4 regions of the Colwellia sp. SU-HH01217 genome follow, and region 4 is predicted to be linked to each of the others. Evidence: riboswitches for the same ligand, from Rfam matches in the RefSeq annotation. Region 4 holds a riboswitch; each other region holds the start of a gene.
The links. Region 4 has a riboswitch for cyclic di-GMP ahead of AC27G3_RS13595 (GGDEF domain-containing protein). Riboswitches for the same ligand answer to the same signal wherever they lie in the genome.

Region 1 (8,209 bases), on a different contig from region 4:
TTTTCTTGAACAGCAGATTTAATTTCTTCGTAAGCGGCTTTCATTCCTGGCGTTGCATTTTTGGCGATAGTATTGAGATCGCCAGATAAAAGAGGCTCTTCACTTTCATGTACTTGGCAAATAGCTAAACAGTGATAGGGATCAATTTCATTATTATCAAAGACATGTTTTTCTATCAGCGCCAAAGTTAGCGCGATAGTGTTTGATTCGTATACATGTTCAGCAACATTCTCTGTTTCAGTTTTTCTCATCAAAGGCCATCGCTGTAAATACCTCATTCTGTTTAGTCTAGCGGTTAGGCGTGAAGTTGCTGTACTCATGATGATCCCTTTATTTATGGTCGATAGGCACTATTAAAATAATGTTACTGTTTGTATGTGTTGAAAAATGTTTTAAGCCTTTCTAGCGCGGTACGAAGTTCATCAACGTGTGGTAAAAAAACTAAACGAAAATAATTATTCTCTTGAATATTAAACGCTCTGCCATGGGCTAAAAGTATTTTTTCTTGTTTAAGTAAGTCTAAAATCATCTTTTCATCATCTTTGATATTGAATTTTTCTTTATCGACTTTTACAAATAAATACAATGCTCCCATTGCAGGGTTACAAGATAAACCATCAATTTCGTTGATCATTTGATGGGCTAGGTTGCGCTGTTTAATTAATCTGCCATCACCTTTAATTAACTCATTAATACTTTGGTAGCCGCCAAGTGCTGTTTGTATTGCATGTTGCGAAGGTACGTTAGCACACATCCTCATTGATGAAAGTAGGGTTAACCCTTCGATGTAGTCTTCAGCATGTATTTTAGGGCCTGTAATTACCATCCAGCCGGCACGAAAACCTGCGATACGATAGTTTTTTGATAAACCACCAAAAGTAATAACAAGAACATCGTTAGCTAATCTTGCTGTAGGGATATGTTTGGCTTCATCAAATAAAATTTTGTCGTATATTTCATCACTATAAATAATGAGTTGATGTTTTCTCGCTAAGGCAATAATTTCAAGTAATACTTCTTCAGAATAAACTGCGCCTGTTGGGTTATTCGGATTAATTAATACTAACCCTTTAGTTTTACTCGTTATTTTACTTTCAATATCTTTAACATCTGGAAACCAGTTATTTGACTCGTCACAACAATAGTGGACGGGCTTACCACCAGAAAGAGATACCGCAGCCGTCCATAATGGGTAATCTGGTGCGGGGATTAATACTTCATCGTCGTTGTCTAATAGGGCTTGCATTGCCATAACAATAAGCTCGCTTACACCATTACCAATGTAAACATCGGCAACACGTACATCTTTTATTTGCTGTTGCTGAAAATATTGCATTACTGCGACGCGAGCTGAATAGATACCTTGTGATTCACTGTAGCCTTGAGAGTTGGGTAAGTGGTGAATTACATCTTTTAAAATATCATCAGGGGCTTCAAAACCAAAAGGGGCAGGGTTACCAATATTGAGTTTTAGAATTTTGTGTCCTTCGTCTTCTAGACGGCGGGCTTCAACAGCAATTTGTCCTCTAAGATCGTAACAAACGTTGTCGAGTTTTGGTGATTTTTTAATGCGTTTCATGGTGCCTAATTCTCAGTATGTGTATAGCTTTGCGATTCAACTCCATTGTTGCCAATATTTTCCGGTATTGAAACAGTTTCTTGCAAATTTTTTAATGTAATTTATTTATAAAAAGCTATTCTGGTTATTAGTAGGTTAATTACGTAGAAAGTCTGAGGTGTTTATGGCGTTACCTTTAATTATTGCAGGGGCCGCAGCATTGTCTGCCTTAGCTGTGAATGGCTTAAACGGGGATCGTAGATCTCAGCAAAAATATCGCCGCAAGTTAATGAGGCCGCAAACGCTTGACGACTTTAATGAATACCAATCAAGCGTGGCGATATACCCAAGTGATTTTTTAGACTCATCGCGAACTGTTGAACCTGAAATAGGCGCTATTGTTTGTTGTGGTATAGGTGGTGTGCTAGATCACACTGGCATATGGATAGGTGATAATTTAATTGTAGAGCTTGGCGGTAACGGGTTAATTAAAGCAGTTTCTAGCGAGCGCTTCATTCGTGAACGCTCTGGTAAGCAAATATTTATTGCGTGCGATTCTACAGGGGCGCCTTTAGTTAATGAAGCGGCAGCGTTATTGGCAACTCAGCAGATTTATCAATATCGTGACTATCATATGATAAACAACAATTGCCACCACTTTATTTGGCAATGCTTTAAACCTAATGACCATTCGTTAACGACTTTTAAATCGTTAAATGATCGACTAGCCAAGTATTTCAATCGTGTGATTTATTGGGATGTATGTCAAATAATAAACTTTACCAGCGAGCTCGGTAAGCGTTTGAAGTCATTCTCTAGAAATAGAAAATAATAATCTATAAAAAAATACTCTTCCAATAAATTATTACTGGAAGAGTATTAAATGATGTGTAAATTTTTAGAGTTTTAAGAAAATAAGCTCATAATGTCGTCAATTGCCATCATAGATTTTTCACCCGTTATACGGTTTTTAACTTCAACTTCTTGATTGTCTAGATTACGTTCACCAATAATAAGCAAATAGGGAGTGCCGATTAATTCGTGATCGGCAAACATCACGCCTGGACGCTCTTTTCTGTCATCAAATAATACTTCAATACCAGCAGCTTTAAGTTGGTCATACATATTTTCGGCGGTTTCTTTAACACGTACTGATTTAGCCATGTTCATTGGCACTATTGCCACTTGAAATGGGGCAATCGCAGAAGGCCATTTTATGCCATATTTATCGTGATTTTGCTCAATAGAAGCGGCCACAATACGTGAAACACCAATGCCGTAACAGCCCATGGTTAGTATTTGGTTTTTACCAGCTTCTGTTAACACGCCACACTTCATTGCTTGGGCATATTTATCGCCTAGTTGGAAAATATGACCGACCTCAATACCACGTTTGATAATAATATTGCCATTACCACAAGGGCTTGGATCGCCTTCAACTACATTTCTAATGTCTTCAACGGTATAATTGCTACAATCTCGGTCCCAATTAACACCGGTAAGATGAACACCATCTGTATTTGCACCACAAACAAAATCAGCTAGGTGTGCAGCGCTTCGGTCAACAATAACTGAGATAGATAAGTTAACAGGACCAATCGAACCCGCATTACAATTTACAGCTTGTTGAATTTGCTCTTCACTGGCAAAAGTTAATGGTGAAGCAATTTGTTCAAGATTTTCTGCTTTAATTTCGTTGAGTTGGTGATCACCGCGAAGAACTAATGCCACAATTGGTGCGGTTTCATTTTCTTGTGCTTTACCTAGGACAAGTAAGGTTTTAACCGTGGTGTTGAGATCAACGTTTAAAAACGTACTAACCTCGTCAATGGTTTTAGTATTCGGGGTATCAACACGGGTTAATTCTTGACTTGGTGCAGGGCGCTCTCCTGCAGGTGCTAATGCTTCAGCTTTTTCGATATTTGCAGCAAAGTCACTTTTATCACTGAATGCAATATCGTCTTCGCCAGAATCTGCTAGCACATGAAATTCATGTGAAACGGCACCACCAATTGAGCCTGTATCAGCAATTACTGGGCGATAATCTAAACCTAAACGTTCAAATATACGACAATAAGCAGCAAACATTGCATCATAAGTACTTTGTAAACACGCTTGAGATAAATGAAAAGAATAAGCGTCTTTCATTAAAAATTCACGACCACGCATTACACCAAAGCGAGGGCGTATTTCGTCTCTGAATTTAGTTTGAATTTGAAAAACATTTAACGGCAGCTGCTTGTAGCTATTAATTTCATTGCTGACAAGTTTAGTGATAACTTCTTCATGCGTTGGACCTAAAACGAAGTCACGCTGATGTCGATCATTTAATCGTAAAAGCTCAGGTCCGTAATCGTCTAATCGACCAGACTCTTCCCATAAATCAGCAGGTTGAACCAGCGGCATTAACACTTCGATAGCGTTAGCACGTTCCATTTCTTCTCTGACAATGTTTTCAACTTTTTTTAATACCTTTAAACCTGTCGGCAACCAAGTATACAAACCTGAAGCAAGATTACGCACTAAACCCGCGCGTAACATTAATTGATGACTAACAACCTCAGCGCTTGCTGGGGTTTCTTTTAAGGTAGATAGTAAATATTGACTCGTGCGCATTGCTAGGATTTTCCTCGGAATAAGATCCGTAAAATAAAAAGCGTGTTATATATTGCGCACATTCTAACAGGGCGGCTTATCAGGTGTAAGTGATATATTGTCCTTTTTAACAAAAATTTAGCGTTTATCGTTGTTAAACAAAGTGGCAATAAAATATATCTATTGCCTGTTCTTTAATATTGACTGGCGTATAGTAACGTTAAAAAATAGAGATCCTAAATGGGAAGCTACCGATGAATATACAACTTATACGCGCCGATTATAACGATAAACAGCAAAGCGAGGACTTAATTGCGCTATTAAATGCTTATGCTATAGATCCTATGGGAGGAGGAGAACCTCTTGATGATTATGTTCAAGAAAATCTGATAACGTCTTTAAAACAGCGAAAAGATGTTTTTTCTATTCTTTGTTATGTAGACAACGAAGCGGCAGGGCTTTTAAATTGCATTGAAGGTTTCTCTACTTTTAGCGCAAAACCTGTGATGAACATACATGATGTTACCGTTTTACCTAAATTTAGAGGATTGGGCTTAAGTGAGAAGATGTTTATTGAAGTAGAAGCGTTGGCTAAAGAAAAAGGTTGTTGTAAGCTCACTTTAGAAGTTCTAGAGGGCAATGAAATTGCCAAAAATGCTTATAAAAAGTACGGTTACTCTGGATATGAGTTAGATCCTAAAATGGGAAAAGCAATTTTCTGGCAAAAGAAAATTACTTAATCATTATAAATTACGTTCAATGAAACCAAAATAACCAAGCTAAAATGAAATAGGTCTTCTTCTACCGGCAGTACTAGGTGTTGGGCTTATTTCATGTGTATTGTTTGAGGTTGAAGGTTGTGCTTTATTACCATTTTTTTTACTTTTTTGTTTTGTAGGCTTTTTGCTTGGAGCAGCAGCTATTTTAATAGGCTTTACAGTTTCTACTTTACTGTTGGCATTTACGACGACTTGAAACACTTCACCATTAAATTCAACAATGTCATTTTCATAAACTTTTTTTCTTTTTTGATATTCCACTTCATTGTTAACAAATACATATCCTTCGCTGATCACAATTTTGGCTTCGCCGCCACCGCCAACTAAATTAGCGACTTTAAGTAACTGGCAAAGTGGAATAGGTTGCTCACAAATTTCAACAACTTGATATTCAGGGATGTCTTGCATGTTATTCTCAATGAAAGTGTAAAATAAAATTAATCTGAGTGCTCAACACCGAGTTTAACATGTCTATCAGCAGGTTGTAATGAGTATCTAAGTACAAATGTATCTATTTGTTTACAAAATTAGCAAGAATTAGTTTAAGTTATTGGCCAATTTATCTTTTAAATTATCACCTAATACTTTTTATCTGTATAATACGCCGCAGCAGAAACGGCAACATACTTGAAAAAGTATTACGCAAAGCTACCGGTCTAAGGGGAAACCTATGACAGCGGGGTCTCCTAGCAAATAAAGGGTCGCTTTGATGTACGTTTCACTTATTTAGTTAAATTGTAAATTAAGGTCTCTAATGAAAAAGTTATTAGTTGTTGTTTCTACTCTTGTTCTCCTGTCTACGACTTACAGTCCTGTTGCTAGTGCTTCTAATGTGGCACAAACGCTTTGTGAATATGTTTCTGCAGACGATAAAAAACGTCTACGCTCTTACTTAAAAAGTAATAAATTAAAAATTCGTCAAATTTTTGATGGCGTGCAATGTAATGGTCAAAATTTATTATCGTTTGCTTCATCTAATAATGCGGTTGAAACAGGCACATTAATGATAAACAAACTGCCTAAATCACAAGTTAAAAAAATCATAGCTTCAATTAACTCATCAGCACTTAGCGCTGCTGCTCAAAAACGTATTAGTAGCTAATACTAATATTAAAGAATTGCTCGTGTTTACCTGTTTGGGATGCTGTTTGCATCCCTTTTTTTATTCATCGTTTAATACCCCTCCATTAAGTTTGTTCCCTAAACAAATACCTCGTATAATTGCTTCAAGTTTATATTTATTAATAAAGAGTTCTAATGACTTGTGAAACTACAAATAACTCGAACATCCTTGCTGAATTTTTAGCGAGTGTAAAAACTAGCCAAACACTATGGGCATTGCAAGATAAAGAGAGTGAAGATTGGGTTGTGCTCGACTCAATTAATTTTGAGAATACTGATGTGATGCCGTTATGGTCTGAACAGTCGTTAGCTAATCAGCATTGCACTCAAGAGTGGGCTAACTATGTGCCTGCGCAAATATCACTAAGGGATTGGTTTGAATTTTGGATCGAAGACTTAAATAGTGATGGCGTTATTATTGGTATAAATTGGCCTGAAGATGGTGATTGCACAGAGTTAGAATTAGCCGAATTTACTCAAAGTTTAGCGGAAGTAGAAAAGCTATAGCCGAAAAACTTAACTGACATTAGTACTCATACTACTTTTGAAGGAATATTATTCAAGTTTCCTGTAAACTGCAATTTAAGCCGTTAAAGAAAGCCGTTAAAGCGATTTTTCAAAAAAATAACGGCTTATATAAACTATTTATCATTATCCACTATTAACCACTTACCAATAGCTACGAAAAGCTAACGTTACTCCCCAGCCATTATATTTTCCGCCATCATTTGCTGTGTCTTTCATTTGAGTATACTGCGCTCCTAAATGAACTTTAAGCTTGTGTTGGTTAATTAAGTAATTCATTCCGGCATAAATTTCACGGTAGTTATCGCCTTTTCCTGCGATATTTTGATTTTCATACTTTCCCAGTCTAATACCATTAAGGTGCTGACTATCTAGGTAGGTATATCGCATTACCCATTGTATTTCTTTGGTGTGTTGATAATAAGGCATGACGACAAGCCCCCATAAATCACTTTGTTCTAAATCGCCTTGACCATAAGAAGCATCGTTCCACATATGCCATTTGCCAAAGTTTAATTTGCTTGAAAAACTGACTACATGACTAAAATCACGGGTATTGCCTTGTTCATCTACATCGTTATATACATAATCTAGAGTCACTTGCGCTTTTTGCCATAACGGCGTTTTATTATAATTAGCCGTTAATGATAAAAGGGCAAAGTAACTAGCGCCTGTTAGGCCAATTTCGTTAGAATCATCACTCGAAAATATACCGCCTTTATACGACATATTGTTATCAAACCCGCCTTGTATACTAATACCAGTGAAGTACTCAGCGGTAAACCATAAATTATTCGTTAAGTTATTTCTTTGCGGTGTTAAAAGTTTTTTTGATGACGTCCTGCCATCTAAAGTAAAGCCAGCCGAGTGTTTTAGTACTGTTAACTTCATGTTTTTGTCGAGTAACCAGCTTAAATTTGCGTCGGTGAGGCGTTCATATTTTGCGCCATTATTAAGGTCTAAACTGGCTTCTAAATCTGCATTAATATGGCCATATTTTGCTTTAAAACCAAAACGAAAGCGTCGCCACAGTGTGTCGCCATAGTCATTGTTGTGATCATCAAAATATGCGGCATCGCCTTGAAGTCGTCCAGAGAGGTTTAAAAAATTACCTTGTTCATTTTTGTATAATTGCGCATAACGCCAATATTCATCTAAGTTATAGTCTTGAGCAAGTAATGGTGAAGATAATGCTAATGATAGTGTTGTTGTTGCAAAAAATTTAGGTAAAAATGCAGGCGTTTTATGGTTCATTTTTTGAATGATAAATACATGGTGGTATAAGTTATTAGTGAGTATAACAAAGACTTGGGGTATGTTAATAATAAAACCTTATTTGAGTCGATTTAGCGATTATCGAGATATAAAAGGTTTTATTATTTAAAGGCTGACTAGCGTTTTCTTCTTAAAAAAGGAGAGCGCTAGCAAATAGTTATTTCCTAGCTTCAAGGTAGTTATGGTAATCGGGTATCGATTTCTCAAACGTTTGATCAAATAAAGAAGAGTTAATAATAAAATCAGCGGTTGAATGGTTACACGCAACAGGGATATTCCAAACAGCGGCTAAACGCAGTAGGGCTTTTACATCGGGATCATGTGGTTGTGCTTCTAACGGATCCCAAAAGAAAAT
Region 2 (8,209 bases), on a different contig from region 4:
AAGTCATTGCGCGCATTGTTGATGGCAGCGAGTTTGATGAATTTAAATCCTTATACGGAACAACACTTGTCTGCGGTTTTGCTCGTATTTATGGCTATCCTGTTGGTATTGTTGCAAATAACGGTGTGCTATTTGGTGAATCTGCGCAAAAAGGTGCACACTTTATTGAGCTCTGTGCACAACGTAAAATTCCTTTGGTTTTCCTACAAAACATCACAGGGTTTATGGTGGGTCAACAATATGAGTCTGGTGGTATTGCCAAACATGGAGCAAAAATGGTTACCGCAGTTGCTACTGCACAAGTGCCAAAGTTCACCGTATTAATTGGCGGTAGTTTTGGCGCTGGTAACTATGGAATGTGTGGCCGAGCTTATGATCCCCGATTTTTATTCATGTGGCCCAATGCTCGAATTTCAGTAATGGGAGGAGAGCAAGCAGCTGGCGTTATGGCACAAGTGACTCGAGACAAAAAAGAGCGAAATGGTGAAACCTGGTCTGAAGCTGATGAATACTCTTTTAAGCAACCAATCATGGATAACTACGAACATCAAGGTCATCCTTATTATGCCTCGGCACGCCTTTGGGATGATGGAATTATTGACCCAAGTGAAACTCGACAAGTGTTGGGTTTATCAATTTCAGCGTCTTTAAATAAATCCATTGAAGATACCAAATTTGGCATTTTTAGAATGTAGGCTCCGTTATGACTATGATTACCAATACAACGAAAAATGAAATGGTGTTATTTGAGGTAAATTCTCAAGGTGTTGCCACTGTTACCTTAAATAATCCAGATAAACATAACGCTTTTGACGATAAAATTATTGAAGCATTAACGGTGATATTTACAGACATCGCCGCTCGTGAAGACATAAAATTAATGGTGCTTGCTTCTAATGGGAAAAGCTTTTCTGCAGGTGCAGATCTCGCGTGGATGAAGCGCATGGCAAATTATTCTTTAGATGATAACTTAAAAGATGCAACGGCTTTAGCAAATATGCTCAAAGCGTTAAACTTTTTGCCTCAACCCACAATAGCTAAAATACAAGGTGCTGCATTTGGTGGAGCCGTCGGTTTAGCCAGTTGCTGTGACATTGTGATCGCCGTAAGTAAAGCTAGCTTTTGTTTAAGTGAAGTAAAGCTTGGCTTAATTCCAGCAACTATAGGACCGTATGTAGTCAATGCTATCGGTTTAAAAGCAGCCAGACGGTATTTTATTACAGCAGAGCGATTTTTTGCAGATAAAGCGCAACAAATAGGATTAGTCGATGAAGTAGTCGCGCTCGAAAAACTTAATGCTGAAGTTGACAAAATGGTCTCAACTTTACTTTTAAATGGTCCTCAAGCAATAAGAGCGGCAAAAAAACTAGCATTAGACGTCGCATTTCAACCTTTTAGCGACACACTTTTACAAGACACCAGCGAACGTATTGCTCACTTACGCGTATCAACTGAAGGTCAAGAAGGCTTAACTGCTTTCTTTGATAAACGCTCACCCGCTTGGCAAATAACCAAGGATAGCTAACATGAATACTAACAACACCACAGGTTTTACTAACACCAGTAAAATGTTCACTAAAATTTTAATCGCAAATCGCGGTGAAATTGCTTGTCGCATAATTAAAACAGCTCAAAAAATGGGTATTTTAACTGTTGCCGTATATTCTGACGCCGATGCTGATTCTTTACATGTTCAAATGGCTGACGAAGCGGTTTATTTAGGTCCATCACCTTCACGTGAAAGCTATCTTCTCGTAGATAAAGTAATCAACGCTGCAAAAATGACAGGAGCCCAAGCAATTCATCCTGGTTATGGTTTTTTATCTGAAAATGCAGATTTTTGCAGGCAATGTAGCCAAGAAAATATTACCTTTATTGGTCCTCCTGTTGGTGCAATTGAAGCGATGGGTTCAAAGTCCGCAGCAAAAAATATTATGGAGGCTGCCAATGTACCTTTAGTTCCTGGCTATCATGGAGATGATCAATCAGAATCTGTTTTGAAAAAAGCTGCGGATGATATGGGTTACCCCGTTTTGCTTAAAGCTACAGCTGGTGGTGGTGGCAAAGGCATGCGTCAAGTGTGGAGCGCTGATGAGTTTTCTGAAGGATTTTCTGCAGCTAAGCGTGAAGCTAATTCATCTTTTGGTGATGATCGTATGTTGGTTGAAAAGTATTTAACGCAACCTCGTCATGTAGAAATCCAAGTGTTTTGTGATAACCATGGACACGCTGTTTATTTATTCGAGCGCGACTGCTCTGTTCAACGTCGCCATCAAAAAGTTATCGAAGAAGCGCCAGCGTTTAGTATGAGTGAAACACTACGCGCTAAAATGGGTGAATCAGCCATTCAGTCTGCACAAGCAATTGGCTACCAAGGTGCTGGTACCGTTGAGTTTTTGCTTGATGTCGACGGTTCATTCTATTTCATGGAGATGAATACTCGTTTGCAAGTCGAACATCCCGTAACAGAAATGATCAGTGGGCAAGATCTTGTTGAATGGCAATTAAGAGTGGCCGCAGGAGAAAATTTACCTAAAACTCAAAACCAGTTAAAAATCAAAGGCCACGCGTTTGAAGCAAGAATATATGCGGAAGATCCAAACAATGACTTTTTACCAGCCACTGGCAACTTAGAGTTTTTACAAACTCCTATAGAAAGTGACAATGTCCGTATCGATACAGGTGTTCGTCAAGGTGATGATGTGAGTGTGTTTTACGATCCCATGATAGCAAAGCTAATCGTTTGGGACGAAAACCGTGAAAAAGCACTTCAACGGTTGGCTAAAGCATTAAGTGAATATCGAATTAACGGTGTTACCACTAATATCGAATTTCTCTACAACCTAGCAACTTGTAAACCTTTTGTTGAAGCTGATATAGATACTGGCTTTATTGAAAAACATAATGATCTAATTTTTCACACAAATGATCCAATATTAACGAATGAACTGCCAATGGCAGCTTTATATTTAATATTATCCCAAGAAAATATAGCCCAAAGTAGCGCCGCTAATAGTAATGACCCCTACTCTCCTTGGAATAGTACCAATGCTTGGCGTTTAAATGATGCACATACTCAGCAGTTAACTCTCTCTTTTAATGACGTTGAATATCATATCGAAGTCGAGCAAAAGCGTCAGGGGGCTAGTACTTACTTTTTAATAACTATTAATAATAGCACTACAGATAATCTCCCCCTTCATTGCCAAGGTAGTTTAAATGGTGATGTATTAACAGCTACTATCGATGGGTATAGAAGCCAAGCTACTATTGCTTATTTCAATAATCATCTGAGCTTGTATTGCAACAGAAATGGACAAAATGGCGTATTTAATTTCACCCAAGTTCTGCCTGATTGCGGCGATAGTTCTGCTGATGATGCACACGGTGGGCTGATTGCACCTATGAACGGTACCATGGTCAGCGTTTTGATTAATGCAGGTGATAAAGTCGAGAAAGATCAACCTTTAGTTATCATGGAAGCAATGAAAATGGAATACACAATTCGTGCACCAGAACACGGAGTAATTGAAGCTGTTTACTTTGCAGAAGGTGAAATGGTTGATGGTGGTGCCGCACTGTTGTCATTCGTTTGTGAGGAAAACCAATAATGACAACACTACAATACTCTCTTCCCACTTCAGTAAAAATTGTTGAGGTAGGTCCTCGAGATGGCTTGCAAAATGAAAAAAAGCCGGTCTCCGCTGAAGATAAAATAGAACTAATTAACCAATTATCAGCTGCTGGGGTGAACTACATTGAAAGTGGTAGCTTTGTTTCCCCTAAATGGGTGCCACAAATGGCAACATCATCAGAAGTCTTTCAAGGAATAAATAAAAAGAGCGGAGTAACATACGCAGCTTTAACACCAAATATGAAAGGTTTTGAAGGGGCATTAGCAGTGAATGCTGATGAAGTTGCTATATTTGGTGCTGCCTCAGAAGCCTTTAGCCAGAAAAATATCAACTGCTCAATTGAAGAAAGCCTGAACCGATTCGAACCTATTATGCAGGCTGCACAAGCGGCAGGCATCCCCGTAAGAGGGTATGTATCTTGTGTGGTTGGTTGTCCATATGATGGCTTTATTGAACCAGAGAAAGTAGCAAAAGTTGCTGAACAGCTTTTCAAAATGGGCTGCTATGAAATATCCCTAGGCGACACTATAGGTGTAGGTACGCCTGCTAGCGTACAAAAGATGTTACAGGCGGTAAGTGCACGTGTGCCGATGGCTAAGTTAGCTGTTCACTTTCATGATACTTATGGTCAAGCGTTAGCAAACATTTACGCCGCTATGCAAATGGGTGTAATGGTGGTCGATAGTGCTATTGCGGGACTTGGCGGCTGCCCTTATGCTAAAGGGGCTTCTGGTAATGTTGCAACAGAAGACGTAGTTTATATGCTTAACGGCTTAGGTATTGAGACCGGAATTAATTTTGACAAGCTGCTCAAAGCAGGTTGGTTTATCAGTGACAAATTAGAAAAATCGCCTGTGTCCAAAGTATCAAATGCTTACCGTGCACAGTGTTAATACACTCTATTGCGCACTTAATGAAAAATTAATGTGGCTAAATTAATAGTAACTAACAAATAGAAAGGAGTTTCAAATGGCAGGTTTTGACAAAGTAGTGTCAAGCTATGAAGAAGCCATGGCAGGATTAACTGACAATATGACAGTTATTGCTGGTGGTTTCGGTCTTTGCGGTATCCCAGAAAACTTAATCAACGAGATAAAAAGAAAAGGTACTAAAGGATTAACTTTGGTATCTAATAACTGTGGTGTTGATGATTTTGGTTTAGGTATTTTATTACCGGATCGCCAAATAAAAAAAATTATCGCTTCTTATGTTGGCGAAAATGCAGAATTCGAACGCCAAATGATGGCAGGAGAGTTAGAAGTTGAATTAACGCCCCAAGGTACATTAGCGGAAAAAATGCGTGCTGGCGGTGCTGGAATTCCTGCTTTTTATACTGCTACGGGTTATGGAACTCCTGTCGCTCAAGGGAAAGAAGAAAGAGAGTTTGACGGTCGACATTATATTTTAGAGCCTTCAATAACAGGTGATTTTGCCATTGTTAAAGCTTGGAAAGCTGACAGATACGGTAATCTTGTTTTTAGAAAAACCGCGCGTAACTTTAACCCATTAGCCGCAACAGCAGGTAAAATTACCGTTGTTGAAGTGGAAGAAATTGTAGAACCTGGTGAGCTAGATCCAGACCAGATACATACCCCTGGTATTTATGTTAATCGCCTTATCTTAGGCTCATTTGAAAAACGAATCGAACAACGTACTGTTCGCCAAGCTTAGGAGATTACCAATGGCTTTAACACGAGAACAAATAGCACAACGTGTTGCTCAAGAACTAGAAGATGGCTTTTATGTTAATTTAGGTATTGGTATTCCAACGCTAGTTGCTAACTACGTACCAGAGAATATAGAAGTCATGCTACAGTCTGAAAATGGTTTATTGGGTATGGGGCAATTCCCTACCGAAGAAGAGATAGATGCCGACTTAATTAATGCTGGTAAGCAAACCGTTACTATGGCTACAGGCGCTTCACTTTTCGACTCTGCAGAGTCTTTTGCCATGATCCGTGGCGGCCACGTAGATTTAACCGTATTAGGCGCTTTTGAAGTAGACATTCAAGGTAATATCGCCTCATACATGATCCCTGGAAAACTAATTAAAGGTATGGGTGGCGCAATGGATTTAGTTGCTGGCGCTGATAATATTATTGTCACTATGACACATGCCTCTAAACATGGTGTATCAAAGTTACTAAATAGCTGCTCATTACCATTAACAGGTAAAGGTTGTATTAAACGTGTATTAACAGATTTAGCCTTTTTAGAAATTAAAGAGGGAAAGTTTCATTTAATCGAACGCGCGCCAGGTGTTTCTGTTGATGAAATTATAAAACTAACCGAAGGTGAGCTAGTAGTGCCCGAAAATGTACCTGAAATGCAATTTTAATTGTAATAAAAATGAACATAAAATTAACAGGCTATTAATATAAAATATTAATTTTTTCGAACACATAAAACGGTATATTGTATAACTTGATTTTTAAACTACTGTTTAACAATGACAAAAAAATCAAAAGTACAAAAAACAACCAATAAAAGTAGCTGTAAAGTTGCAATTTGTAATGAATTTAGCAATACTGAAGGTGACAAAGAAAAGGCAAGACATGCGAAAACATGTTACGCAAAACCACCGGTCTAAGGGTTTTTATTTTTAGCAATAATTATAAAATCTATGACAGCGGAGTCACCTCGTTATTAGGTACATCCTGTGGTTTTTTCTTTTACTAACTAACTTAATTAATTAAAAGGTTAATAAAATGAAAAAATTATTACTAGCTTCTACCATTACTGCTTTATTATTGACGTCTGTTGTATCGACGCCGAAGGCACAAGCTTCAAACATCGCTCAAAGCGTTTGTGAATATGTGGCTGCCGACGACAAAAAACGCATGCGTTCTTTTTTAAAGACGAATAAATTAAAAATTCGTAGTATCTTCTCAGGTATTCAATGTAACGGTAAAAACTTGTTGGAATTTGCTGCTGCAAAAGGTTCTGTTAAAACAGGTACTTTGATGATTGCAAAATTACCAAAGAAAGTTGTTTCAGCGAACTTAGCACTTATTCAAAATGGATCGCAACCATTAATAGACGCAGCTAACGAACGCGTTAGCAGCTGAAAGTTATTTTCAAGTAGGTGTCAATGCTTAGCATCAATGTTTACTAGTTAATAATTCTATGTCGCTTCAAAAAGCCAGCTTTGCTGGCTTTTTTTTTTGAATAATTTTAATTATTTATGATGTTAATAATAAAAAAAATCCATACACTTAACTTATATCACCTAGCAGTACTTGAACATGGCAATAAAAAGAACATATAAAAATAGTAAAAATGCATTACTCCTCACTGGTGGTGGCGCTCGTGCGGCATATCAAGTAGGTGTATTATCAGCTATTGCAACATTTATTCCTCGCAATCACGGCATACCTTTTCCCATAGTCTGCGGGACATCTGCAGGAGCGATTAACTCGACTGCACTGTCATGCTATGCATCTTGTTTTCATCTAGGTGTTAAGAAATTAGAATGGATGTGGAAGTCTTTACATACACATAGTATTTATCATAGCGACCCAATCAGGGTTTTTAATAATATTACCCAAGGTGTTTTGGGTAGCTTTCAAGCAGATTACGCTAACCAATCATCTCGAAGTTTACTCAATAATGCCCCATTAAGAGCTCTACTAAACCAAGTTGTTGACTTTAGCCGTATTGATAAAAACATAGATAATGGTTATTTATCTGCGTTATCAATTACGGCTTCGAATTATTCTACAGGCAATTCTATTAGTTTTTTTCAATCTGAAGATGGTATTCAGCCATGGTTCAGGGCGAAACGCCGTGGCGAGCCATGTCAAATCAATAGTGAGCACTTAATGGCTTCTGCGGCAATTCCATTAGTGTTTCCTTCCATTAAAATAAAAAGCCAGCACTATGGTGATGGTTCAGTACATCAATTATCACCTTTAAGTCCTGCGATACATTTAGGAGCTGAGCGTATTTTAGTGATAGGCGTTGAGCAACCTAAAAATCCCCTCTTTGCCAATGAAAATAACCCTCATCCGCCTAGTACAGCAACCATTGCGGGCCATTTGCTTGACAGTGTTTTTTCAGATACCCTTAAAAGTGATATAGAACGGATGGATAGAGTTAATAGTACTTTATCTCTAATCTCCAAAGAAGCTAGAGATAAAGAGCAAGGTTTAAAGCATATTGACAGTTTGGTACTTAACCCTAGCGCAGACTTTAATCATATTGCGCTCAATCATTATCATGAACTGCCTTTATCTATACGTTTATTATTAAGATCAGTGGGTATCAGCAATGACTCTGAATCAAGTTTGATTAGTTACTTACTTTTTGAAAAGAACTATTGCCGAAAATTAATTAAACTAGGCTATAAAGATGCCCTAGAGAAAGAGACACAAATAAGAGATTTTTTATCTTTATAAAAACTCAGTTTGCGTTACTTTCTTATTTGTCGCCTTCGTTTAAATACCGCTCTGTGCGTTCAACTCTTCTAGGTTTACCTCGTAATATCAACGTATCTTGAGGTTTAAGTATGGTATTTTCATCAGGGTCTTCAATTTCTTGATCTTCTCTTCTAAGGGCAATAATACTCACCCTTC
Region 3 (8,209 bases), on a different contig from region 4:
TTTGGAAAATTACCACGAGTACCTTATGGCGTTGTTCCAGTACCTAAAGAGATCGCGCCTAATTACACCACAGCTTCATATAACGGTGGTGTCGTTGGTGGCACTCGAGGAGGTGCATATTGGTTAAATACCTATCAGCTAGATCAACGCCCTTTATATGAACTTACCGCGCTAACATTACATGAAGCTGTTCCTGGCCATCATCATCAAACTGCAATTTCACGAGAGTTAGAGAATGTTCCTAAATTTCGGTTAGGCTTATACTTTAGTGCTTATGGTGAAGGTTGGGGTCTATATTCTGAAAAGTTAGGGATAGAGATGGGTGTTTACGACACGCCATACGATCATTTTGGACGCCTAAGCTATGAAATGTGGCGTGCTTGTCGCTTAGTGATAGATACAGGTATACATGCCAAAGGTTGGAGTAGACAACAAGGTATCGACTTTCTCGCGAATAATACATCACTTTCTGAGGCAAATGTTAGAGCTGAAGTTGATCGCTATATTTCATGGCCTGGTCAAGCGCTTTCATATAAATTAGGCGAAATAGCCATTTGGAAATTTAGACATAAAGCTGAAAAAATATTGGGTGATAGATTCAAATTGCGAGACTTTCATGACGTTTTACTTGGCAATGGTGCATTACCACTTGCTATGGTCGAAAAAGAAATAGACCGATATATTGCGAGCCAAGCTAAGTGAAATAATTAACTAAAATGGTTAACTTAAATAATTAACTAAATCTTGATCTGAATGGTTTCAAAATTTAGCAAATAATTTGATGGTTTAACCGTATTAACGTACAGCACTTATTAGAGGTTATAGGTGCTTTACGTATTTTTAAATTACTCACTCAACACCAATACTGTTAAAACACTTTTTAACAGTTTATATTCAAGAATTTCTTACAGAAGCTATTATCTTAACTAAACTAAATTAACTAAATTAAGTTACTTTACACCTTACCTTCTCATCTTCTATAAATTAAAACCATGATAATGCTTTATATAACCATTTTCACGTATATAAAGTAGACATTAACCTAATATCGCGTTAATAATATGATGACAAAGATAATTAATAGTATTTACTTAATAGGTGATCTCCTTTATACGCAGAGAAAATAGCCAAATATGCAGTATTTATTTGAGTAACTACTTGTTTAAATTATTAAATAAAACAGTAATTGGTTATTTTAACCTGTAGAAATGATCACCTAATTAGTGAGATTGGTATAATGCCCCTTCTTAGAATAAAAGGTTAACAATGATTAAATGGATATTAGCTTTACTATTTGCATTAGCTGTTACACCACAGCTATTTGCTAGCGAAGTTAATGTAGAGTCCTTAAAAGCGAAATTAAGTAAACTTCCTGTAGATGACAAAGCACGCATAAAACCATTAATTGCATTAGCCAATTTTTATATCTACACCTCTCCTGACAAAACAGCTGAATATGCCAAACAAGCTATAGCGATACCTAGTATTGATAATAATAATGTAATTAAAGCAACTGCCTTGCGCTTACTTGGTCAAGCAGAAATGTATCAAGGTTTAAATAAAAAAGCTTTTACTCATTTAAATCAATCTATTATTAGCGCAAACGAAAGCAATGATCCTCATGTGCTTTCTGTATCGAATAGAGTAATGGGGGTGTTTCATGAACTATTAGTTGATCATGAAAATGCCCTTTATTATTACCTTGAAGCTTTGAAATTTGCCAAGTTAAGTAATAAGAAGCAAGATTTAGCAATGGTTTATAATAACTTAGGCAATGTATTGAACTCACAAAATGACTATATTGATGCAGCTAAATATTTTCAACGCTCAATAACGATTAATTCCGAACTCAATGATATAGAAATGAAGTTAAATGCTTCTGTGGGATTAAGCATATCGTTTTTAGGTTCTGGAAAATTACTACAAGCAGAAAAGTTACTTAAACAAGTACTAAGTAATAAAGCTTATATTAGTGACTTTAGCATAAGTGAAGCTTCCGTTAGTTTAGCTCATGTTTATAAGTCGAAGAATGAGCTAGCCTCTGCACAATCGCTTTATGAATTTGTCATCAATAATGATATCGGCAGTGCGTATCCTCCTGCTGTAGCTGCTGCATATGTTGGTTTAGCCGAGATATTGATTCAAACTGATAAAATACAAGAAGCTATTAATTTATACCAAAAAGGTATCGTTGAAGTTAAAGATAAAATATCTGTTGAAAGCGAAATGGCCATGTATGAAAACTTGGCTGAATTAGAACTGAGTCAAAACAACTTTAAAGCCGCCTCAAAAACACAATCTGACTACATAAAAAGAAGAAACCAAGTTCAGCCCTTAATACAAAAAGGTATCGTTCAAAAACTAGAAAGCCAATTACAAATGGAACGAGATTATATAAAACTGCAAGATGAATTATTGATAAGTGAACGTGAGTCTTTACATTCTTCACTTTATTTATTTGCCGTTGTAGTTATTTCACTCATTAGTTTGGTGTTAATTTTGATATTAATGCTAAGAAAACAAGTTATTGCTCGCTTAGAAGCAACAAACAAAACATTAAAAAAAGCCTCTGAAACCGATCCGTTAACAGGTATTGGTAATCGCCGGTTTCTAGACAATAAAATCAATGAATTTAAAGGAAAAGACATTGAAATGGCATTTTTATTGTTAGACATTGACCACTTTAAAGGTATAAATGATAATTTTGGCCACGATGTTGGTGATGAAATACTAGTTTCTATTGCAGAGACCATTAAGGACCTTTGTCGGAAAAATGATTTATTTGCTCGTATCGGCGGAGAAGAGTTTGTTATTTTAAATATGAACAGTACTAAAGAGGCTTCATTTTTATTTGCCGAAAGAATAAGACTTTGTATAGAGGGAATGACGAGATCTTTAGAGTCAACTGTTACAGCCAGTATTGGTGTTGCCATTGGAAATATGAAACAAGCCAATTACGATGAACTATATAAACAAGCAGATATTGCGCTTTACGCAGCAAAAGATCAGGGTCGAAACAAAGTATTATTATTTACTGAAGAAATTAAATCTCAAAACCAGACAAAAACGATATAACACATATTATATATTTTGGGTGTGCTATTTAGTAAAGAATTAGATGAAATAAGAGTGGTGGTAACCCTAATAGCCACACCCCGGCACATGAGTCGTCTGCTGCGGTTGCTTCCTTCCGGACCTGGCCGAGTTCACAGAGTATCATTGCGAGGGGACCAAAAGGGTCACCATAGAACGCTACTAACTATTATTACGTAAGAAATAATAGTAACGGCGCGGATTATCGCTAATCAATTAATAAGATGCAAGTACTTGTTTAAAAAATCAAACTGCTTGGGGATTTTTTGCGCACACACCAATAAAGTTCAATTTAAACTGTTCTAATTCAGAGTCAATATCATCACTAATATCTTGAGCAAGTAGAAAGTTTACAGTTCTTTTTTTAAAGTCAACACTAACAGGAACGACAGGAATATTCGCTTGACAGGCAATCAGTAAAAAACCTTTCTTCCACTCATCAGTTTTGCTTCTTGTTCCTTCTGGCGTAATAGCTAAAATTAACTCATCTACTTGTCTAAATTGGGCTACCATCTGACTAACAACTCCCTGCTTACTATTACGATGAATTGGCACTGTGCCTAAAGCTAATAATAGACCTTTAAGCGGCCAAACAAAGAGTGATGCTTTTACCATAGATTTTACGCGTAAATTAAGCGCTAACTTCACACCGATACAAATGATAAAATCCCAGTTAGAAGTATGTGGAGCAATGGCGATAATAAACTTTTTACGCTCAGGTAAGCTCCCGGTTACTTTCCAACGTAAAGTTTTTAATATCACCATCCCTAACCATTTAGATATAGTACTATTTGTTTTAGGCACACAAGGCGGTATATCAGTTAATAGCATTGAGTTATTCTGACTTCTCGTCTAGCTTTTCACTAAATTCAAGCAAGATTGATTTGATCACCAAGACATTCTCTTTACCTAAACGAAGTAATAATTTGTCAACATCATCTAGCGCTTCAATTTCTGCGTCTTGATACTTATACATTACACTAGGCCTAATAATTTTTAACTCTTCTTTAGGCATTTCAGCATCTAATACACGAGCGATTGCTGCTTGCACCGTTTCAGTAAAGTCATCTTCAGGGTAACCTAATTCTGCATAGGCTTCATTGAGCAATGGTTTAATTTCTATATACCAATCGACTAATTTATCGCTGTCCATTGAACGCAAAAGTTCAATATACGAAGTAAATCTTTTTTCAGATTGTGCATCCCATGTCCAGTGAGCTTGATTACTTTCATCTACCTGCTTGTCTTTTGCTGAAAATCCAACATTAGGAGAAATTAATGGACTGTATTTATAAGCTAAAGTACCTTGAGCAAAGTTATCAGTGAAAACAACTAATCGCCTAATCATGTCATCATCAATCACTAGCTTTAAGAGTTCTTTTCTCCATGTAAGAGAAGGAAGTTGCTCTCTAACCCACACATCACTCTCATTTAATGGAGGTAACGGATTAACGTCTACAGGCTCAATGATTGGCTCTAGTTCAACAACCTCTTCCACTTCAGGCGTAATAATTTCAGGGACAACAACTTCAGGCAAAGGAGCTTCTTCAATTACAACCTCAACTATTTCTTCCTCTACTTCAACTTCTTGAGGTGGAGTACTTTCGTTCGTATAAAGCCAAACCGATAAAGCTATTATCACAATAATAATAACACTCACTAAACCCCAAGAATTTGGCTTTTTGATATTTTCAACGGTTTCTGAATTTTCCATAATGTCCTATTTATTGTAAATAAAAGAAATACACTAATTTATTTTGCATTGAATTTAACTGATAAGTCATTGCAACGTTTTTTATTAATGGTTGCAAGCTTTAAAGTTAACTATTTTGTAAATTTTAGTATTGAATTGTTCAGGAGGGCTTAAGATAAGTCATTCTAGGGTATGTCACAGGAATGATATTTATTAAATAAAACAAATACAGATAAAACACTTATGGCCGCTTAATTTTTCTTTGTCAAAGCACATTAAAAAATCGATTCCGTCACAAGTGTTTAATCAGTTGCTGTCGTTAAATGCTATTTTGGTTATGCGATTTACCTTGCTTTGCAGTTAAAACATCAATATCTGCAAGCTCAGGGATGTTCGCTTGAAGTTTTGATTCTAAAACATCAATAGCAACCGCTGAGGCACATAGGTCATTACCTCGTTTTTCAAAAGATTTAGCGTGAGTTTCCATTTCATGCTCTATTTTTTCACCAAAATCTTCCATTCGAGTTTCAAACGCATCCATATCTCCACCAGAAGTTAGCATCTCTTTACCTAATGCCATTAATAAAGTCCCCATTGAGTTTTGCACTGCTTTTTCTATAACAGCTTCAATACGCTCTTCAAAGTCTTCACCAAAGATTTCATCGCCATCAATACCATCATCATTAAGGTAGAACCCTTGCTCAGCTGAAAAATGTGTTTCTATTTGTTGGTGAATAGTATCTAACTCTGTAGTGATATCTGCACCTACTTGGTTATTTTCGCCCAATAGCTCGTCAAACGTTTTCGTTAACCCATCTGAAGCTAACGATAAAGCATCTAAAGCGATCGCTTTTACTTCTGGTACAACATCTCTAATGCTGGTCGAGTATTGAGTCACTAAACTTTGCTGTTTTGCGTTTAAGGCAATAGTTTTACCTTTCACTATTAGGACTTTGTTATCGGTGATTGTGTAGAGGTTATTTTCCGAATCATCTAAAAATTCTAAGCTATCTTTAGAAACCTTTACGCCAGCTTCAAGTTGAATATCGCAACTAATTTGATGTGCAAAAGCACTAGCAGAAGCGATGCTTGTAGTTAAAACCAATAAAGAGGCTGTTAGGATGTTTTTCATGTGAAGTCCTTTATAATTTCATTGTAATTACAAAGTATATAACAAGACTGATGCCAAGTTAGCAAAGAAGGGTAACTATTTGATTTTTATTAACTTAAAAATAACTCTTACAATAAGCACAAAGCACTACCAAGTTAAAAAAACTAAATAGTGGTTATTTAAACTAAAAGTTAGTGATTCGGTACTTACTTAAACTAAGCCATAAAACAAGCACTTAAAATAAGAATACAAGTAAGCTAATTTACTTTACTTGTGACAACTTACGTATTTCAGAAAATTGGTAAGCAATCTCAGGGCTAACTTTATTATTTTTCAAATACGTTTGAAACGCACCAATTAATAACTTTAGCTGAACCAAATCTGTCATGCTAGCTTCTTCTTTATGAAACTTTGCCGCTAAATCTGTCAGTTTAGTTAGGTATTTTTTTGTTAAATTAACTTTCATTAATACTACATCCGATTTAATTTTTTATTATATTGTCGGAAAATAATGTTCGCTGTTAATACACTTAAATTATAAGTTAAGCACTATATAATTTTGTAGCCCAGCCATCATAGGTTTCCCCGTAGATCTGTGGTTTTGCGCGAATATTTTTTCAAATATCTTGCCAGATGCCATAACATTCTACACAAAGTTTATTAGATTACAACTATTCGTAACAAAATATTTCAGTGTAACCAAAACCATTAAGATATTGATTTTAGTAGTATATTCTTTGCATCTCAAACAACCTTGATTGACAGCGTTCAAACTCGAATGCTAATTGCGTTGCTTGATATAAGGCATCAATATCAACCTCAGCACTAATAATAAGACGTATATTTTGATCGTAAAACTCGTCAACCAGCGCAATAAAACGTCGAGCTTCATCATCAAAATGTCTTAGTTCTGACATTAAAACCCCGCTTCGTTGGTAGCTATCCTCTACTCCTGAAAACACTGCAGGAATTAAATCACCATGAAATTGTGGTAAATTATCTATAAGGATAGTGTCAAACATATCTGCAAGAGTTATATAATCTCGCTGGCTTCTTGGTCCTGAGCATAGCGCAAAGAAGTCAAAGTAAATCGTTTTATCGTGCATGGCTATATAATCAATATTCCGATGATTAATGCAAATATGACCCGAAGCAAGCTTGTTCTCCTGAGTAATATCAATAAAACGTTGCCTTAAGAAGTTAGGATATGCGGTGCTTGGATAAACATAATCACGATAAGGAATTCCTGTGTCTGTAATTTTAGGGGACAAAGATGAATAATGACTGTCTGATAACGATCTTCGATGATCAATTTCACCATCAATTGAAATAACCTGACAATGGTCATTAATCAGTTGAATTGTGGGTAAGAATAGAGCCCGTTGAAGTCCATTTTTATAGAGGTTTTCAGGTTGACAATTTGAGGTAGCAACCAATGTTATCCCTTGGGCAAAAAGAGCGTCCAGCAAGCCCGACATAAGCATAGCATCACCAATATCTGACACAAAAAACTCATCAAAGCAGAGTACGTCGACTTTAGTTGCCCACCTTTTTGCGATAGTGCTTAATGGATGCGTTTGTTTTGTTTGTTGCAAGGCATGTTGATTTGAAATTTCATTTAATTGCTGGTGAACACTTTCCATAAATCGATGAAAGTGAATACGCATTTTTTTATCAATAGCAAGATGTTGATAAAACAAGTCCATTAGCATGGTTTTACCACGCCCTACTTTGCCATAAAAATAAATACCTTTGATGTACCTATTTTGATTAAACAAGGGTGTTAGTTTTAAGCACAGAAGCTTAGAGAAAAAAGATGAGTTATCACTCGCTGTTAATGACACTTGGCAAGAGAGTTCATTAAGCGCATTAACAGCAAGTAATTGTGCCTCATCATAAGACAACTTCTTTGTTTCAACGAGCTGTTGATACGCTATTTTCATCGACATCAGGAATTGCTCCCAATAAAATTAAACGCTTAGGTGTCTTACTCTAAAGGTTCTCCCCTTTAACTTCCCTTTTTCCAGTTTTTTAAGGGCTAATTTAAGTGCGTTTTTATCTACTGCTACATACGCCCAATTATCCAAAACATTGATTTTACCAACTTGTGATCCTTGAATACCATTTTCACCTGTTAAAGCACCAAGAATATCGCCAGGCCTTACTTTTTGCTTTTTACCACCATCAATTTGCAGTGTAGCCATTTTGCTTTGCAATGGGGCTTGATCGAGTACAGATAAACTAGGCAAAGGCTCACCAGTAATAACTTGATCGAGGTAATCCTCAAGCAAGCCAACCTTATAACTTTCTTT
Region 4 (8,209 bases):
TGAAGGAGAAAACGAACACAGAGTAAATGTTGAGCTTCAGCGGTTTGGCGCAATGACAGGCTTTGTTGACTCTCAAACCTGCCGACGTCAGGTGGTACTAAATTATTTTGCTGAATACACCGAACAAGGCTGTGGTAATTGTGATATTTGTTTAGACCCACCTAGCCTATTCGATGGCACGCAAGAAGCACAAAAGGTGCTCTCTTGTATATTTCGTATTAATCAACAAGGTGATATTGGTTATGTCATTGAAGTCTTAAGAGGTGTTGTTACGCCAACTATTAAGAAAAATTCGCATGATAAAGTGTCAACCTTTGGTATTGGTCAAAATAAAACAGCAGGTTATTGGTTTTCTATTATTGGCCAGCTTATTCACTTAGGTTACTTGCAGCAAAATATTGAACTGCAATCAGTTTTGGTTTTAACTGAAGCGGCACGTAGTGTATTAAAGGCGACAGAGCCATTGATGCTAGCAAGCCCGAGATTACAAAAAGCCAGTTATTGGCAAAATGCTAAACCAAGCAAAGGTTACGATCGGGAGTTATTTACCAAGCTGCGTTCATTACGTAAAGAAATTGCTGATGCGGAAGATATTGCACCTTATATTGTCTTTAATGACGCAACACTTTCTGAACTAGCTCGGGTAAAACCTAAATCAACGTCAGAGCTTTTAACCATTAATGGTATTGGTGATACTAAGTTATTGCGTTATGGACAACCTTTTTTGCAACTTATTCAACAACACCTTACTTAAGTCGTATTGCAGGTAGTTAGCATTGCCTTTATTGTAGATATAAAAAAACGCTCCAAGAGCGTTTTTTGTGCTTAAAATAAAGCTATTTATAGGTTACAACCGATAACGTTATCGTTTATAAACTATTTTAAGCTAGCAAAATAAGCAGAAATGTTAGCAACATCTTCATCGCTTAATGCCATAGCCATTGGCGCCATAACAGGATCTTTACGTGCACCAGACTTAAAGTCTTTTAATTGCTTAGCAAGGTAAGCTTCTTTTTGACCAGCAAGGTTTGGGTACATTGGAATAGCAGAAATACCAGCTGCGCCATGACACGCTGCACACATGCCAGCTTTTGCTTTACCAGCAGCTGCATCGCCAGCAAAAACAGGAGAAGACATCAGGACGGTTGTTGCGAGAGCAATAGTTAATTTCTTCATAGTTATTATATCTCTTTGGATGATTAAAATTTATTCTGTAATTATATCTAAAAATTTTAGGTTGTCTTTGCTTTTTTTGACACTATTTGTTTTCCATCAAAGTTAACCCGTTAACTTCACTAAATAACATACCATTTGTCGAATTAATAAACAGCAAAAAATAGCAATAATCCATTATATTTGACAATTTTGATGAATTAAATGTACCAAAATTTTACATTTCTAGTTTACAGGCTATACTAGTTCGAGTTTGTCTGTTTATTGTTCTATGTAAGCGAAAGGAATGAATATAAGTACAGAACCGATAATAAATAATATTAACTCTCAGGATTAACCTTCGTAATAATACCTACCCTCTGAGTAAAGTTAATGTTCACCTGTAAAAGTAAACGAAGTTATGAAACTGCATTATAGATTAATCATTTTTCCAATGTTAATTGTGATTGGCGCGTTTGCGCTTAATTTCACTGTGGTTGAATACCAATTAAACAAAGTATTACCCCAGCCTTTTATTAGCTATTTAAATAATGCCCCCGAGTTACGCCAGTATTTATTGCTAGTAGCTTTGTTAACATTGCTGCTGATTGCGTTGTTTTCTTGGCTAACTATTCGGCTAATGAGAAACGAAATACAAAAAGAAAAAAACATTCAAGAACAGTTGTTAGTTAGTCACACAAAAGAACTTACCTTAATCCAAACTATGAGCACTATGCTTAACAGTGTTGATGGTTTTGATGATGCTGCACGGGTATTGCGTACTATTATTCCTCGGTTGCTTCCCTCTCTTAGTGGGGCTGTTTTTTTGATAAAAGAAGACGAAACATTAAAAGAGTTAGCGCATTGGGGGTCAGAATGGACCAACGAAATAGCCACTATTTCGACTCAGTGTTGGCAAGATAAACATGTAAATATTATCAACGACGCTAATGTTGAGAAGTTTAACGTATGCTCGTCAGAGCAATGTGCGATTAATCAACATGCTATGAATGTTAATTTAGTTGATGAAAAGGGCATAATTGGCACCATACATTTTATTAGGCAAGAGCAAGTCATAAGTGAAGAGCTTAGATTAGTGATCACCAACTTAGCGGAACAAATTAGCTTTGCTTTTTCTAATTTACGTTTAAAGGATGAATTGAGAAACCAAGCGATTAGAGATCCGTTAACTAATTTATATAACAGAAGATTTATGATGGAAGCCTTTGAACCTGCACTTCATCGAGCAGAACGCCATGAAAATCATCTTGCGGTGTTGATGATTGATTTAGATCACTTCAAACTATTTAATGATAAATTTGGTCATGAGGTGGGTGATTTTGTATTAAAAAGTATTGCAGAAAAACTTAATGATAACTTACGCTTAGAGGATATCGCCTGTCGATATGGTGGTGAAGAGTTTATTGTTATTTGCCCTGACTCAAATTTACGCGATACCTTTGTTTTAGCAGAAAAGTTAATTGCTTGTATTAATGAGCTTAATTTAAGCTATAAAGGACAAAATTTAGGAAAGATAACGCTTTCAATCGGTGCGTCAATATTTCCTAACCATGCATTATCAACACAACAATTAATTATTCAGGCTGATAAAGCTTTGTATGCGGCAAAAAGTCGAGGTAGAAACTGTGCGGTGATGGCACAAGCCAGTACACGTTATTATCAAAATATATAGTACAGACTAAATGCTTTATGTTTTAGGTAAAATTGATGCTTTTGCTTTATCAATACATTGCTCTATTGGTTCATTTAATTGTCCGGCGCTAACACCTAAAGAAATAGCCAGTTTGGGTAAACGCACACCAGTTTGAACACTGACAAATCGAAGCTTTTGTACGCCAATATTAATCTTATCAGCTATTTCGGTCGCATTGCTTTCGTCCATTTCGGGCAATAAAATAAGAAATTCATCTCCTCCCGTTCTTACAGGAATGCCACTACTTTTTACATAACTACTTATTTTATTAGCTATTTTTGATAAAATAACATCGCCTAATAAATCGCCGAAACGTTGACTAAAGTCTGATAACTGATCCACATTAATAATAATAACTGCAATTCTTTTATTTGGATCTTGGCTTTGCCATTGTTCGATATGTTGAGATATTGCTTTGCGATTATACAAGCCGGTAACTGGGTCTAAATCAATCTCTTTTCGGATCTCTTTTAGTTCTTGGCGTAAACTTTCACTTTGTTGGTGTGATTGGACTAATTGCAATTGGAGCTTATTTTGTGTGTCAGCAAAGGCAGAAGAAGCTGAACAAATGGCCTGAATTTCACTATGAACAATAGGATCCTGTACGGATTCAAGATTCGCAATACTATTTTCGAGTTGCTGGATAAAGTCTTTGGTCGCCGCACAAGAGGTTGAGCTATTTTTTAGTAAATTTCTGAGAACATTATCTAACTCGACAATCATACTTTCGCGAAATTTACTTTGTCCTAACACATGCGCTTTATAAACTTCTTCTATAAAAAAGTTATCAATGGTTTTCTTGTCATTAATTTGGTTGTGAATACTTGATGATAACGCGGGATTTTTTTGACTGTTATATTCATAACATACAGCATAATTGATTGGTGTTGCAGCGAGTTGCCATTGGGTTAATTGCTCAATAGTTAAAGCCATTATTTGATTGGCTTGTTTTATAGAGTCATGGTACTTCAATGAGTTGCCTTAATAATCAAATAAAAGGAGTAAACATCTTCTAGTAAATTTATAAAAACATCTAGTATTAAATACGAAACTTACTGGATTTTAAAGAAGAATATAAGTTATTTTATTAAAGGTTTTTTGATGAGTTCTAAGAAAGAGAAGGGAAGGCACGCAAAGCATACACGGAATGAAAGCAACTGAAAAAAATAGACAAGCCCCCACTATATCTAAATTTGGCAGTCCCGCTATCATAGGTTTCCCTTTAGACCGGTAACTTTGCGTCTCTGACTTTAATCAGATTTGCCCTTGTCGAGCTTTAGAAGCTCATGCGTAGTATAAGACAACAAATAAAAATTAACACTATAAATTTTTATTTTATTCGTTCTAACAGAAAATAAATAAATACGGTACAATTTTAAATTCAATTCAGCCAAGTGCTTATAGGTGTTTTTTTCGTGATGAAATTAAGGATATTAATGCTGCTTGTTTTAGGTAACTTACAAGCATTAAGTGCTTTTGCGGCGGAAGATATCGCAATTTCACTCTCGGTTGAAAAACATACTCAAAAAGTGGAAGACCTTTTTAAGTTAAATAAAAACGCGTTAATTGCCGATGATATTATTACTCTATCAAGCGATATCATAAAAAATCGAGAGTTATACACAAAAAACACTCTGGCTAAAATATTTATATTATTAGCCGATGTCGCTGAAAATCAAAACGATGTTGATCGTGCATTTCAATTTGCAATGGATGGTTTAACACTTTCTATCAATAAATTGCCATTAAAGCTCAACTTATTACTTAAAGTGGCTTCAGGTTATTATGCCAAAGGGCGATATTATAAAGTTTTAGAAGTTGCGAACGAAGCGATTTTAATTTCTAAACGCACGGCTAATACTCGTTATTTATCGCTCGCTTTAGCTTATCGCTCAATGGCGTATGCGTTAGTTTATCGATACTCTGAAGCACTTATTGATCTTCAAGAAGTGGAAAGTATCATAGAAAAAAACCAAACATTCTCTGAAAATATTGAGTTATTAGAAATCATTTCTACCGCACATCATTATTTGGGCGACTTTCAAACAGCGCTGACCATTAATCAAAAGATTTTAAAATTAACCTACGATGCCAATTTAAGTAGTGAGCTCGATCGTACTTACTTTAATATAGCGCGTGCCTATCATAGGTTAGGTCAGTTAGATGATGCCTACAATGCTTACTGGGAAACTAAAAAGTATGCTAAAAATAAAGCGTCTAATGTGAGTCTTGCTTATGCTGAGCTTGGTTTAGGTGAAATTCTTTATCAGCAAAAAAACTATCAAGATTCAAATAAAGCACTTGTTCAAGCTGAACAAATTTTTAAAAAGAATGGCTTAAATAAACCTTATTTAAGTACATTAATCGCGTTGGCTAAAACGAGTGAAGCCAATAACGATCTTGAGTTTTCTCATCAATTGTTACTAAAAGCCGAAACACTTATGGACAGTATTGAGTTGACCAGTGAACAAGTAGAATTGTATTTACTGCTTTCTGCGATGCATCAATCAAAGGGTGAGTACGCAGAAGCTTTACAACTTCTCAATCGATATATTGCTATTAATAACGAGTTTGTTGATAACAAATTATCTAATGTATTGTTAAAAAATAGCAACTTACCAGAGCAAGATAAAAGCCGACAGTTAGTGATAAAGCTTGCGGAAAAAAGTGAGTTGTCGGCAATTTTTTCTAAAAAATTTCAAAAACAAAGCTACATTATTCTATTTTTAATTGTGTTATTGGTTGCACTAATATTATTTATCGCTATTTATGCCTTCAGAGAAAGATCTAAACGCATTAACCTTGCTTATGAAGAGATAGAAAAACCAAGTTACTTTTTAGCGAGTCCGATAGAAACTAAGCAAATATACCAATGTGCTTACAAGCAAGCGAGAAAGTATAGCTACCCTATTTCTATTGGTTATATCGCTATTGATAACTGGAAGGAACTTACTTTTAAGTTTAATAAAAAAATAACAACAGAGGTTAGTAAAACGATTGCCACGCTAATTAATGAGCATATTGGTGAATTTGACTCAGCAGGTTTAATTAATGACGGTGAATATTTACTGCTATACCCACATCAAACTAGCCATCAGGTTGAAAAACGATTTGACCAACTAAAAGAAGCATTGAAAGTAAGATTTTTTGCCAATTTAGGAGATTTTTCAGTTAATATAAGCTTCACACTAGATACGCCAAGTGTGCAAGATATCGACCCTTATATATTTTTATCTCGATTAAGCGAAACCGCAGCACCAGTAGATTCTGGCTTCGAATATAACAGCAGCAATAAAGTTGGACTCTCAAAATGATTTTCGTTTTATCCGTTATGGCTATTTTTATAGCCATTAGTATTTACTTTTTTTTTCGTGCTGAAAAATTGCAGCGCGAGGTTACTTTAGCAAAGCGAGAAGGTAAAGCTGCACGCAAAGAGAATAAAATGCTGCTCGACTCAATGGCATTAATTGCCAATCGTTATGAAGAGTTTTCCAGAAATCGTCTTCAAGAATTAAAAAAGCATGTAGGCGATGATGATGAAACGTTGAACCAAATTACGCCATTGATTAATAATTACGCGACTATTTTTGCAGAATGTTTACGAGGAAAAGAACGATTAAAACCTATTACTCAAAAATGTTATCAATTAAGCGACGCTAATGCTTTTAAAGAGTTTAATCAATTTCTGAGTAAAAGGGATGGGCAAATAAAGCGCATGTGGTCTAGCAATAACTTAAACGGTTATATTTCATTAGTTGAAGCTTTGCTAAACCATAGTGAGACAAAATCGGGTAAGAAATAAGTAATATTAACTAACTTATTTAGCAAAGACGAACGGTGATGGCGGGTGATGTATCAATATCACCGTTGCTTAAAATAGTTGCTCGGTTATTATCACAAAATAACACCGCTAAACTGTTGATATGGTTAGCACCTCTTACAAATTCTAATCCATAGCCAAACTGCGTTAAGCTACTGGCCGCAAATTTCTGTGCTAATGTTAATTGATCCCAGTAATTAGGGGATTCAGTTGATTTAAAACGACGCTCTATCAATAACTCATTTGTTGGAAATCCTTCCATGATAACCCTCGACACTTCATAAGTTTTTAGTGTGTTGACAATATATTAAGCTGATTGAAAATTCAACAAATTAAACACGTTAACGCAAAGTTATCCTCTCTTAATTTTGTTAGACTCTGTTATAATTAACGCGGCCAAAAATTGAAGGAGTAAATTCAGTATGACTCAAGTGTTAAATGACCTTTCAGCCCTACTTAAACTCGAGACTATAGAGCAAGGTATTTATCGAGGTCAAAGTCAAGATTTAGGACTGCCAGCCTTGTTTGGTGGGCAAGTAATGGGGCAAGCGTTATCTGCAGCTCAAGAAACCATCGATAAAAGCCGAAGTGTACATTCATTACACTCCTATTTTTTACGCCCAGGTGACGCCAAAAAACCTGTCGTGTACGAGGTTGAAAATATTCGTGACGGAAAAAGTTTTAGTACGCGAAGAATTCAAGCGATTCAAAATGGTAAAGCAATATTCTACATGACCGCTTCATTTCAAACGCCAGAAGAAGGCTTTGATCATCAAAGTGAAATGCCTGATGTTGCAGGTCCTGACGGTATTCCCTCTTATAGTGATTTTATTAAGGCTCATCAAGCTTATTTACCTAGTAGCGTACGAGATATTTATCTTGCTGAAAAACCAGTAGAAATAAGACCTGTGGAGCAATATAACTGGATGGATCCTAAAGAGATGCCGGCAACCAGTAATATGTGGATTAAAGCTAACGGGACATTACCTGATGATTTGCGCATTCATACTTATATGCTGGCTTACACATCAGATTTTCACTTTTTACCTACTTCATTGATGCCTCACGGTGTTAGCCATTGGCAGCGCAATTTTCAGATAGCCACAATCGATCATGCCATGTGGTTTCATCGCCCGTTTCGTTTTGATGATTGGTTGTTATATTCCACTGAAAGCCCATCGGCAAGCAGTGGCCGTGGGCTTGTTCGTGGACAGATTTTTAATCGTCAAGGACAGCTAGTTGCATCGACCATGCAAGAAGGCGTTATTCGACAACGTTAACAAGCTTAATTTAAAGGCATAAATAAAGCTCTATTTATGCCAATCATAACCTGTAGGATGTTGGAAAATTCGTAAATCGAAATGTGGCGCTATGGCAAATAGGTGATCAAAAATATCTGCTTGTATCGCCTCATAATTGACCCTTAGGATTTGAGAGTTACTGTTGAGTGTGTATGGTGTGTAGTCATAAAGAGCAATACAAAAAACTAACTATAACAAACTTTTTTGGGACGTTTAATGGTT

Region 1: it holds a riboswitch for cyclic di-GMP, as region 4 does, so the genes downstream of both, AC27G3_RS06600 (DUF3718 domain-containing protein) here and AC27G3_RS13595 (GGDEF domain-containing protein) in region 4, are expected to answer to the same signal.
Region 2: it holds a riboswitch for cyclic di-GMP, as region 4 does, so the genes downstream of both, AC27G3_RS13795 (DUF3718 domain-containing protein) here and AC27G3_RS13595 (GGDEF domain-containing protein) in region 4, are expected to answer to the same signal.
Region 3: it holds a riboswitch for cyclic di-GMP, as region 4 does, so the genes downstream of both, AC27G3_RS10665 (hypothetical protein) here and AC27G3_RS13595 (GGDEF domain-containing protein) in region 4, are expected to answer to the same signal.

The regions. Positions count from the first base shown of each region.
Region 1 is NZ_BAAJLX010000003.1:342,397-350,605, reverse strand. Features, by position in the region: gene yfbR (5'-deoxynucleotidase) at 1-320, opposite strand, end outside; gene AC27G3_RS06625 (pyridoxal phosphate-dependent aminotransferase) at 365-1,579, opposite strand; gene AC27G3_RS06620 (hypothetical protein) at 1,743-2,390, shown strand; gene AC27G3_RS06615 (proline--tRNA ligase) at 2,465-4,174, opposite strand; gene AC27G3_RS06610 (GNAT family N-acetyltransferase) at 4,408-4,893, shown strand; gene AC27G3_RS06605 (RNA-binding S4 domain-containing protein) at 4,933-5,340, opposite strand; cyclic di-GMP riboswitch class I at 5,540-5,622, shown strand; gene AC27G3_RS06600 (DUF3718 domain-containing protein) at 5,687-6,034, shown strand; gene AC27G3_RS06595 (DUF2750 domain-containing protein) at 6,190-6,561, shown strand; gene AC27G3_RS06590 (porin) at 6,724-7,833, opposite strand; gene AC27G3_RS06585 (methylglyoxal synthase) at 8,012-8,209, opposite strand, start outside.
Region 2 is NZ_BAAJLX010000012.1:9,463-17,671, forward strand. Features, by position in the region: gene AC27G3_RS13765 (carboxyl transferase domain-containing protein) at 1-695, shown strand, start outside; gene AC27G3_RS13770 (enoyl-CoA hydratase/isomerase family protein) at 704-1,525, shown strand; gene AC27G3_RS13775 (acetyl/propionyl/methylcrotonyl-CoA carboxylase subunit alpha) at 1,569-3,611, shown strand; gene AC27G3_RS13780 (hydroxymethylglutaryl-CoA lyase) at 3,611-4,528, shown strand; gene AC27G3_RS13785 (CoA transferase subunit A) at 4,605-5,306, shown strand; gene AC27G3_RS13790 (3-oxoacid CoA-transferase subunit B) at 5,317-5,973, shown strand; cyclic di-GMP riboswitch class I at 6,173-6,278, shown strand; gene AC27G3_RS13795 (DUF3718 domain-containing protein) at 6,344-6,703, shown strand; gene AC27G3_RS13800 (patatin-like phospholipase family protein) at 6,881-8,032, shown strand; gene AC27G3_RS13805 (monovalent cation:proton antiporter family protein) at 8,055-8,209, opposite strand, start outside.
Region 3 is NZ_BAAJLX010000007.1:71,028-79,236, reverse strand. Features, by position in the region: gene AC27G3_RS10695 (DUF885 domain-containing protein) at 1-702, shown strand, start outside; gene AC27G3_RS10690 (tetratricopeptide repeat-containing diguanylate cyclase) at 1,267-3,075, shown strand; RNA gene ffs (signal recognition particle sRNA small type) at 3,140-3,236, opposite strand; gene AC27G3_RS10680 (1-acyl-sn-glycerol-3-phosphate acyltransferase) at 3,340-3,924, opposite strand; gene AC27G3_RS10675 (DUF3014 domain-containing protein) at 3,929-4,807, opposite strand; gene AC27G3_RS10670 (DUF2884 family protein) at 5,106-5,918, opposite strand; gene AC27G3_RS10665 (hypothetical protein) at 6,160-6,363, opposite strand; cyclic di-GMP riboswitch class I at 6,455-6,538, opposite strand; gene zapE (cell division protein ZapE) at 6,620-7,840, opposite strand; gene dbpA (ATP-dependent RNA helicase DbpA) at 7,868-8,209, opposite strand, start outside.
Region 4 is NZ_BAAJLX010000011.1:111,347-119,555, forward strand. Features, by position in the region: gene recQ (DNA helicase RecQ) at 1-754, shown strand, start outside; gene AC27G3_RS13585 (c-type cytochrome) at 877-1,176, opposite strand; gene AC27G3_RS13590 (GGDEF domain-containing protein) at 1,574-2,845, shown strand; gene AC27G3_RS13595 (GGDEF domain-containing protein) at 2,861-3,838, opposite strand; cyclic di-GMP riboswitch class I at 4,059-4,141, opposite strand; gene AC27G3_RS13600 (tetratricopeptide repeat protein) at 4,285-6,180, shown strand; gene AC27G3_RS13605 (hypothetical protein) at 6,177-6,668, shown strand; gene AC27G3_RS13610 (hypothetical protein) at 6,688-6,948, opposite strand; gene tesB (acyl-CoA thioesterase II) at 7,109-7,966, shown strand.